DNA from 2 places in the Shewanella halifaxensis HAW-EB4 genome. Region 2 is predicted to be linked to the other one. Evidence: riboswitches for the same ligand, from Rfam matches in the RefSeq annotation. Region 2 holds a riboswitch; the other holds the start of a gene.

Region 1 (4,847 bases), 210 kb from region 2:
CGGTATAGGCTTTGCAACTATATATCTTACGGCAGATGAGGCTCGATTCTTCAAGTTGCGCCGATGCTCTAATCGCTAAGTCGTAACCGTCGGCAACGACATCGGTGCGGTTATCGCTTAAATCTAAATCTAAGCTGACATTGGGGTAAAGCTGCAGGTACTGTGAGATAATCGGTTTAAGATGATTTTGTGCAAAACCGACGGGGCAACTGAGTCTTAAGACTCCCCGTGGACTGACATCGTTTTGAGTGATTAATCCCACGGCTGACTCTGCATCGATAATTAACTGCAGACACTGCTGATAATACGCATCTCCCTCGGGGGTTAATCCAATAGAGCGGGTGGTACGGTTGAGTAGCCTGACCCCAAGACGCTCTTCGAGCTTATTAACCTCTTTACTCACGTAGGAGGTGGAGTGCCCCAGCACCTCTGCGGCAGCTGAGAAGCCACCACTTTTCACCACTTGCGCAAATATTACGATACCATCAAATAGCTTATTCATCGTCGCATTAAGAGTCATATGGAAATAGTTAATATCTTTTGAGGTAATTAATCACAGTTGCTATCTAATATACACTGCTCTACATCGAATTGTCGCTCAAAACGTAACCTTTTTAGAACGGCTTAATCTCAGTATTAAGCGCTAAGTTGAGTGGATGGCAATTGAATCAAATACACTTTGCAGCTGTGACTGCAGCGTCAATGAATAATCACTGAATAGAGAATTACTGAATAGAGAGTCCTATTATGAAACTATTAGCCTTTGCAGCCAGCAGCAGCACTAAGTCAATCAACAAGCAACTTGCAACATATGCAGCATCATTAGTGCAAGGTGCCGAGGTTGAAATCCTCGATATTAATGATTATGAAATGCCAATCTTTAGCCAAGATAGAGAAGAGCAGTTGGGCCACCCTGAGTTGGCTCAACAGTTCTTTGCCAAAATTGGTGCAGCCGATGCGATTATTATCTCTTTTGCCGAGCACAATGGCTCATACACAGCAGCTTATAAAAACTTGTTTGACTGGACGTCACGTATCGATATGAAGGTATTTCAGAATAAACCAATGGTACTGCTCGCGACTTCGCCAGGACCTGGCGGCGCATCGAGCGTATTAGCCGCAGCAGCGGGCTCAGCGCCTTATTTCGCTGCAGACGTGAAAGCGACACTTTCAGTACCAAGCTTTTTCGATAATTTCGATATGGAAAAGCAGCAGCTGCGTAATTCAGAGCTGGAAGAACAGCTAAAGACGGCGCTAGCGTTACTGTAAATCGAGAGTTGAAGATTTAAACTTGAAAAGCGAATGCCGAGCATTCGCTTTTTTGTTTGTGCTGCATCGCCCAATATCCCATTGGTTTTGCCAATCCTTGCTAGGCTTTATTAGGTCATGATATTTGCAACGGGCCATAGTCTTACCAACGGATTTATGTTCTAACCGATGGGTTGTAAATAGGATTTGCTTATCTAAAAGGCTGATTTGTTCGGCGGTTAAGTTAGACATTTAACCGTATAGACGTCTATAATGCGCGCACTCTCAAAAGTGGCACTTTTTCACTCTTGAGCGATAAAAAATCAAACTATGGAATAATCCTAGTTTTTGATAAAACTAAAATATTTTAGTCAACTTTACTGGTGCCTTAGGTTACAGCTGTAATCGAGGATAATCGGGAAGTCAGTTAAATTCTGACACTGCCCCCGCAACGGTGAATGGTGAGAGACGAGTGCACCTCAATGGAAAGGTGTTATAAAGCTTGTACTCGTGTGTTAATCGCTGATTGATACAGAACCTAAGTCCGGAGACCGGCCAGCATAGTGATTTCGATGATTTCGGCGGGCAGATCTCGAAATGCGGCAATTAGACGAACCAGCAAACGGATGGAGTTTTTCCATTTATTGGTCGTATCACCGTGACGTTTTTGCCCCGTTTTCCTTTAGGAGTCAAAGGTAAATGGGAACACAACCATCAAAAATCGCACTGCTAGTTAGCAGTCTTATTAGCCTATCTGCATTGTCGGCGCAGGCCGCTGACGTCGATGTAAACTCAACTGCTATCGATGAAGCAATCACAGTAACAGGGTCTCGTTTCGATACAACAGCCGATCAGCAACTGACCGTTATCAATACCATTGAGCGTGAAGAGATTGTACGCCTTAACCCTAAATCTGTTGCTGACGTATTAGAGACACTCCCGGGTGTAAGCGTATCGCGTAATGGTGGCGCGGGTCAGGCAACGTCAATTAGTGTTCGTGGTAGTAATTCAAACCATGTATTAGTGCTGGTCGATGGCGTTAAAGTCGGATCGGCGACCTTAGGGACGGTGAGCTTTAATACTTTGTCGCCAGAGAATATCGAGCGTATCGAAGTGCTTAAGGGCCCTAGAGCCTCGGTTTGGGGCAGCGATGCGATTGGCGGCGTTATTCAGATCTTTACCCGTCAACTCGAAGGCGGAGAGTGGTTTGCTGGTGCTGAATATGGCTCGAATGATTATATTCGTGGCTCGTTTGGCGCGGGAGTGAATCATGGCAATGGTAGCACAACAATCGCGGTCAATCATGAGCAGTCCGAAGGCTATGATGTGTATAACGGCGCCGAAGTGGAAAACGATGATGATGGTTATAAGCGTAACGCGCTTTCACTGAAAGGCTCGCAGCAGATTAACTCGAATTGGCAAGCGATTTGGAATGGTCAGTACGATAAAGGTAATACTCAATACGATGATATATATGCATCGGGTTCGGCAGATGAGTCTGACTACGAGAATTATTTATGGAACCTAGCGGGTCAGTACCACAATGACAAATTTACCAGCAAGTTAGCACTGAGTCAGTCTCGAGATTATAACGAAAACTTCCGTGGCGATGATGCGAGTGTCGCGACAGCTGAGTTTGAAACTAAGCGTGACCAAGTCAACTGGAGTAACCAGTATTTAGCTGCCGATGATTTAACTCTGACCGGTGGTATCGATTGGTCAAATGAGTCGGTTAGAGGTGACTATGCTCAAGATCAGCGTGATATTTTTGGTGTCTATGCATTAGTACAAAAACAGTGGAGTAAGTTGCTGGCTGAAGTTGCCGTACGTTACGATGATGTTGAAAACATCGACAGTGAAGTCTCCTATAACGCCAGCCTCGCCTATGAGTTTAATGAGCATTGGCGTCTCGCCGCCGCAACGGGCACCGCCTTTAAGGCGCCAACCTTCAACGATCTATATTGGCCAGACTCAGGTAATCCAGATCTTATCTCTGAAACCGCCGAAAGTTATGAACTGACATTGCATTTTAACAGCCAAGATCTTCGTGCTTATATTAGTGTGTTCCAAAACAGCATCGATAATCTTATCGCTTGGGCACCTACAGGCGAGAAGGATGATTACGGTTGGGATATCTGGAAGCCAGCTAACATCAATAAAGCCGAGATTAATGGTGTTGAACTGTCGGCAAATTATCAATTACTAGGGCTAGAACATCAGCTTAGTTATACCTATCTAGATGCAGAAAACAAGCATACAAGTGAGCAGTTAGTTGGTCGTAGTGAGAACGAATTCAACTATTTGCTGAGTTATACTTGGCAACAGTTCGACTTGCTAGCAAACTACCATTATCAAGGTAAGCGCTACGCCGGCGATGAGCAGTTCTTAGATGCCTACCACAAGTTAGATTTAAGCATTGGTTACCAGCTAGACGATGCATGGAGCTTACGATTAAAGGCAAATAACCTGTTTGATGAAGAGATTATCTCAGATCAAAACTACTTTAGCCCTGGAAGAGAGTTATTCTTCAGCGTCAGCTACCAAGCATTTTAATTATCGCTGACGTATAGCGATTGCAAAAAAGCCAGACATTGTGTCTGGCTTTTTTTATGTTATAAATTGGCAAACTCCTAAGTAGGCATGCCAATGAAACACTTGTCGATACTGAGGCCATTTGGTCTACTTCTCACCATACTGTCATTACTATTATTACAAGCTTGCTCCGGTGCGTGTATTCCCGCCTTGCCCGAAAATGCACGAGTGCTGGCCTTTGGCGATAGCCTCACATACGGTATTGGCGCGTCGAAGGGGCAAGATTATCCGAGCCAGCTTGCTTCCATGAGCGGTTTTGATGTGATTAATGCCGGAGTCTCTGGAGAGACAACAACTGGCGGTGCCGCACGTTTAGGCACGTTATTAGATAAACATTCACCCGAGCTATTAATCTTGTTAGAAGGTGGCAATGACTTCTTAAGAAACCATCCTACTATGACGACTAAATCCAATTTGGCGGCCATGATTGAGATGGCACAATCGAAACAGATCCCCGTTCTACTGGTTGCAGTGCCGCAAAAGAGTCTATTTTTATCGGCATCACCCATTTATGAGGAACTTGCAGAGCAATATCAGTTAGTTTTAGTCGAAGATGTCTTAAGTCATTTATTGAAAAGTCCCAGTAAAAAATCAGATGCTATACATTTAAATGATGCCGGCTATTTAGCCCTCGCGAATGCTATTTATCAGGCAATATAGCAAAGGGTTACATTCAGGCCTTAATTTGTAAAAAAATCTCACTCTAGAGTGTACAAATCAGTCTAGTCGTGAATGGATGGTTTAATCGGCTATTAATTTAGTAAAGGTAAATTAATGCGAAGAGAATTGTTGAAACTTGTTAAGGTAGTCGCTTATATGGCTTGACCTTTGACGTCATTATGTGGGTTAATTTACACGGAATTAAGTGCACATATTTATTAAAAAAAATATAAGGTTTAACGTTTCGCATGACAGATCTTGAGCAGCAAGTATTTACTCAAGTACGCGCAATTATCTGCAACGAAGAGCAGGTAATTGGTCGTAGAGGGATCCTTATCCCATTGAAA
Region 2 (4,847 bases):
TAACCACCATCTGTGTGGTCACTTCACTCGGTGCTATCGATACGCCAGAATCTGCAATGCCGTGGTCGGCCGCAAATACCATCATCTTTGGATTACGGATCTGGGGTTTATCTTTACCGAGTACACGGGCGATTTGCAGCGCTAAGGTTTCCAAGTCGCCCAGAGCGCCCAAGGGTTTGGTTTTTGTGTCAATTTTTTGCTGAATGACATCGTCAAATTCAGTATTTATTAGTTTAATATCGAACATATTTGATTCCCTTAACCGCTTAATAAGGTTGAGTTGTACGTACAACGATCACTATTACAATGGCTCGCTAGATGCGCTTGGCACTGCGACTACCTAAAATAAATAAAAAGAAAATACTGCCCATCACCGAGGTAATGATCCCCACTGGCAGCTCTTGGTAACTCAGCAGAGTTCGCGCTAACACATCGACCCAAACCAAAAATAGTCCGCCCAGTAGCGCCGTTAATAGCAGAGGGTATCGCCCAGGAAACAGCAAGCGTACGGTATGGGGCACCATTAGCCCGATAAAACCAATTCCGCCGCAATTTGCGACTAAGATTGCGGTGATAAGCGAGCACAATAGCAACATATTAAGCCGCAAAAACCCAACATTAATCCCTAAAGTATGGGCGGTTTCATCACCGGCACGCATGGCCACTATTTGGCGCTTATTCAGCAAGATAACTAGGGTGGCAACGATGACGACAGCCGCTGGCAACCACAAGCCTTGCCAGCTCGCTTTAGCAAAGCTACCTAAAGTCCAAAATAGTACCGATGCCGCTGCTTGTGGGCTAGAGAAGTACAGCATTAGGCTGGCCATTGCGCCAAACATAAACGAGATCGCCACCCCAGAAAGTAGCATCCGCTCGACCTGAGTACTTAAGTTACGACCGCATAGACTGAGTACCATCACCACTGAAAGGCTGGCACCAATAAAGGCGCCAACAGGCAGGCTTAGCCAGAGCATGCTTTGACTAAAGAGAGTAAGAGCCACCACGGCGCCAAAAGAAGCGCCAGAGGAGATCCCAAAAAGATAAGGGTCAGCCAGAGGATTGCGGGTCACGGTTTGCAGTACGCTGCCCGCAATCGACAGCCCTGCCCCGGCGATAAATGCCAGTAACACTCGCGGTAAACGCAGCTCCCAAATAATCCGCTCTTTCACGCCGATAGGCTCGCCGATATTAAATAACTTATGGCTAAACACATTCAGCACATCGACAGCGCTAATAGTGGCGGCACCAAAACTTGTAGCCGCAAACGGGGTAAGCAATGCCACAAAAGTGAGTATAAGTAGCACTAGATGCTCAGTTCGGCGACGACAAGTCATTGCTAGCGGGTTGCTAGCGATTGTGGCCTTACTCATCAGGGTCTCCAACTTTCATTTGAGCCAGAGCTTCAGCTTTCACTTGAACACCCGCCTTTATATCAGCGGTTGTATGAACGCCGTTTGCCGAGACAGCCTCGTAACCATAGAAATAACTGATAAGTGGATTCCCATGCTGAGGGTGCGGCCTAATTTGACAGCACACATCGAACACCTCGGCGATCCGCTGCTCGGTGAGTACCGCTTTAGGTGAGCCGCAGGCTATGGCTCGACCGTTATCAAGCAGCAATAGTTCATCACACAGCGCGCTGGCAAGGTTAAGATCATGAATAGAGGTGATGACTGTGATATTGAGGCTGCGCAGTAACTCTAAGGTTTGGATCTGATAACGAATATCTAAGTGATTTGTCGGCTCATCGAGAATAAGTAACTTAGGCCGTTGTACTACAGCACGAGCAATCAAGGCTCGCTGCTTCTCGCCGCCAGATAGGCTCTCGTAGGCTTGATTGGCTTTATCTTGTAGGCCAACTTTTTCAAGCGCCTGCGCTATCACTGCGCGGTCGGCGCGACCGGTAAAATCAAATGCACTTTTGTGAGGCGTTAACCCAAGGGCTATAAGCTGCGCAGTGGTCATCTCGAAATGATGCGGAGTATCTTGCAGCACCACGGCAATTTGCTGTGCAAACGCCTTAGCCGACAAGGTGTTAATTTCGTCGCCAAAGAGATGAATGCAGCCTGTTGTAGGCTTAATAAAGCGGTATAAGCAGCGCAGCAGGCTCGACTTGCCCGCGCCGTTAGGGCCAATAATCCCCAGCATCTTGCCTTCAGCTAGACTAAATTCAATGCCCGATAAAATCGCTTTACCACCTAGCTGCCAGCTCAAGTCTTTCACCGACAGCACTGTTTTTGCGTCCAAATCGGTTTGGGTACTAGGATTGTTTATGCTAGCCCATTTTGTCATGAGAGGCATTCGACCCAGCCTCTAAGCCCTGTCTTTAGTTTCACTTTCTTGTCTCCCTCGAGTCGCCCGCACGAGTTTATGTGTATATGGATACACTTCTAATTATCAACACGTACTTATTGATACGTACTGAACAACATCAGTTAGGCAGGTATCTGACTTAGAAGCAGCGCTACGGCTAAGCTTCCCTACAGTTGCGGGTACAGTCCGGACTAAGCCACTGCTTGCAGTCAGCTTCCGGTTCCCTTTATGCCGTTAAGCACCTAACTTTCATTCTTATTTAACGCTAACTTTAGCGCATTAGTGCAACGTCAAATAAGATAACGCCGCAGTTTAACACGCCTTTGTGCACTTGCGTGCTGAGCTTTTTCTTATCTAGCTACATTACTGGTACACGCTTCAATTCGGAGCGAGGAAAATCAGCTTCAGGGACACGATATTGTCTAATCTTTTCCGTCAGTGACGCTGTCACGCTCAAAAGGCCGCAGGTCGCTCTGCTTTTCTGACGGGCTAAAGCCCGACCTACAAGAAACGATATCCTCTAATCTTTCCCGTAAGCGCAGCGTTCTGTGAGTGACGCAGTCACGTTCCCTAGGCCACAGGCCGTTCGTTTCAGCTTTTCCGTTTTTGCTTTTCCTAGGACCTGCTTTTCCTATGAGCTAGTACCTTCTTTGAAACCTAGAATCTTCTCTTAACCCTAGCTCCTTCTTTACCGCCAATTAAGGGTCATGTACTGCTGCTCGCCATCATGCAAAACATCAATCTCTACCGTGGCGGCATAGGACAATTTAAGCGAAGTATAAAAACCCGCTGCTTGATTGACACCTAACGCTTTGGCCATCAAATGACGGATCACGCCGCCGTGAGTTACCAGCAGTACGCGCTTACCTTGATGCTGCTTAAGCATCGTCTGCCAAGCCGTATCGATACGAGACTCAAACGCCTGCATCGACTCGCCATTGGGCGGTGGTAATAACCAAGGATTAGCCCAATAGTTATCAAGTTCATGAGCATAGTTCTGATAGAGAGTATCAAATGTTTGTCCATCCCAGTCGCCAAAATTCAGCTCTCTAAACCCAGCTTCGACTGAGTAAGGTAACTGGTTTAACAGTGCAAACCTCCCTGCCATTGTAGCGCAGCGAATAAGCGGTGAACTCAACACCACTTCAGGCGCTTGCGGTGCCGCTAATTCTGGCTCGGCTTCAGACTGAAACGATACTAAACTCAGCGCAGAAAACGCCTTTCGCATCTGCTGTTCACCCTGCCCAGTTAAGGCCACATCGACTTGACCGCGTAAAATATTGCCGCCCTCACATTCACCATGTCGAAGTAAAATCACCTTAGTGGTTTGCATCATCCCCGCACACCTTCATTATTTATCAGACACTTAGTTAAAATTCATTGGGTTTTAATGCTGAAAAAGTATCATGCTTTAGCACTTGCACTTTTTATCGCCTCTCACGTATTATGGACGTCTATACGTATAAATGTCCAAACAAAATAAATGGCCACTCAATCACGAAGAGGCCTTAAATGAAAATAGCGGACATGATTTACATACATAAAAAATGACTTTGCGAACTGGTAGGAATTATCTATGGCAACCTGTACCCCAACACATGCCTTGAGCGCAGTAGCACATACTCAAGACACTGCCGACAAGGTTTTAGCAGTCCTTACCCAAAAGCTTCTTGATGGGATCCTTATCCTCGATGGTGCGATGGGCACCATGATCCAAGATCGCAAATTTGATGAAGCCGATTTTCGCGGTGAGCAGTTCAAAGAGTGGCATTGCGATGTAAAGGGCAACAACGACATGTTGGTGCTCACACAAGCGGGTGCCATCAAACAGATCCATAAAGAGTACCTATTAGCAGGCTCTGACATCATCGAGACCAACACCTTTAATGCTACGCGTATCGCCATGGCCGATTACGACATGCAAGCTCACTCGGCCGAAATTAACTTGGCAGGTGCGCGCCTTGCCCGAGAAGCGGCCAATGAAGTCGAAGCTGAAACGGGGCGCCAATGTTATGTTGCAGGCGTTTTAGGCCCGACCAACCGCACCTGCTCTATCAGCCCAGATGTCAACGACCCTGGCTATCGTAATGTCAGTTTCGATGAGCTCGTTGAAGCCTATATTGAATCTATCAATGCCCTGATTGCTGGTGGCTGCGACATCATCATGGTGGAAACCATTTTCGATACCCTTAACGCCAAAGCCGCGTTGTTTGCCATCGAAACCGTGTACGACACTCAAGGCTTCCGCCTACCAATTATGATTTCAGGCACCATTACCGATGCCTCTGGTCGCACGCTAACGGGACAAACCACCGAAGCTTTTTACAACTCACTGCGTCACGTTAAGCCACTTTCGATTGGCCTTAACTGTGCTCTTGGGCCAAAAGAGCTGCGCCCCTACGTGGAAGAGCTATCAAAAATTTCTGAATGCTTCGTCTCAGCACACCCGAACGCCGGCCTGCCAAATGAATTTGGTGGCTACGATGAGAGCCCAGAACAGATGGCCGATGTTATCGAAGAGTGGGCAGAGGAAG

What was found. A riboswitch is a leader RNA that binds a small molecule or an ion and turns the genes downstream of it on or off. The one in region 2 is predicted to bind cobalamin.
Region 1: it holds a riboswitch for cobalamin, as region 2 does, so the genes downstream of both, SHAL_RS17025 (TonB-dependent receptor domain-containing protein) here and SHAL_RS17915 (ABC transporter ATP-binding protein) in region 2, are expected to answer to the same signal.

What each region holds. Positions count from the first base shown of each region.
Region 1 covers NC_010334.1:4,004,506-4,009,352, reverse strand. Annotated here, with positions in the region: gene SHAL_RS17040 (LysR family transcriptional regulator) at 1-502, opposite strand, end outside; gene SHAL_RS17035 (NADPH-dependent FMN reductase) at 748-1,269, shown strand; cobalamin riboswitch at 1,613-1,822, shown strand; gene SHAL_RS17025 (TonB-dependent receptor domain-containing protein) at 1,948-3,801, shown strand; gene SHAL_RS17020 (arylesterase) at 3,895-4,500, shown strand; gene SHAL_RS17015 (HDOD domain-containing protein) at 4,749-4,847, shown strand, end outside.
Region 2 covers NC_010334.1:4,212,565-4,217,411, forward strand. Annotated here, with positions in the region: gene cobT (nicotinate-nucleotide--dimethylbenzimidazole phosphoribosyltransferase) at 1-247, opposite strand, end outside; gene SHAL_RS17910 (FecCD family ABC transporter permease) at 315-1,370, opposite strand; gene SHAL_RS17915 (ABC transporter ATP-binding protein) at 1,363-2,292, opposite strand; cobalamin riboswitch at 2,422-2,574, opposite strand; gene SHAL_RS17920 (histidine phosphatase family protein) at 3,002-3,649, opposite strand; gene metH (methionine synthase) at 3,890-4,847, shown strand, end outside.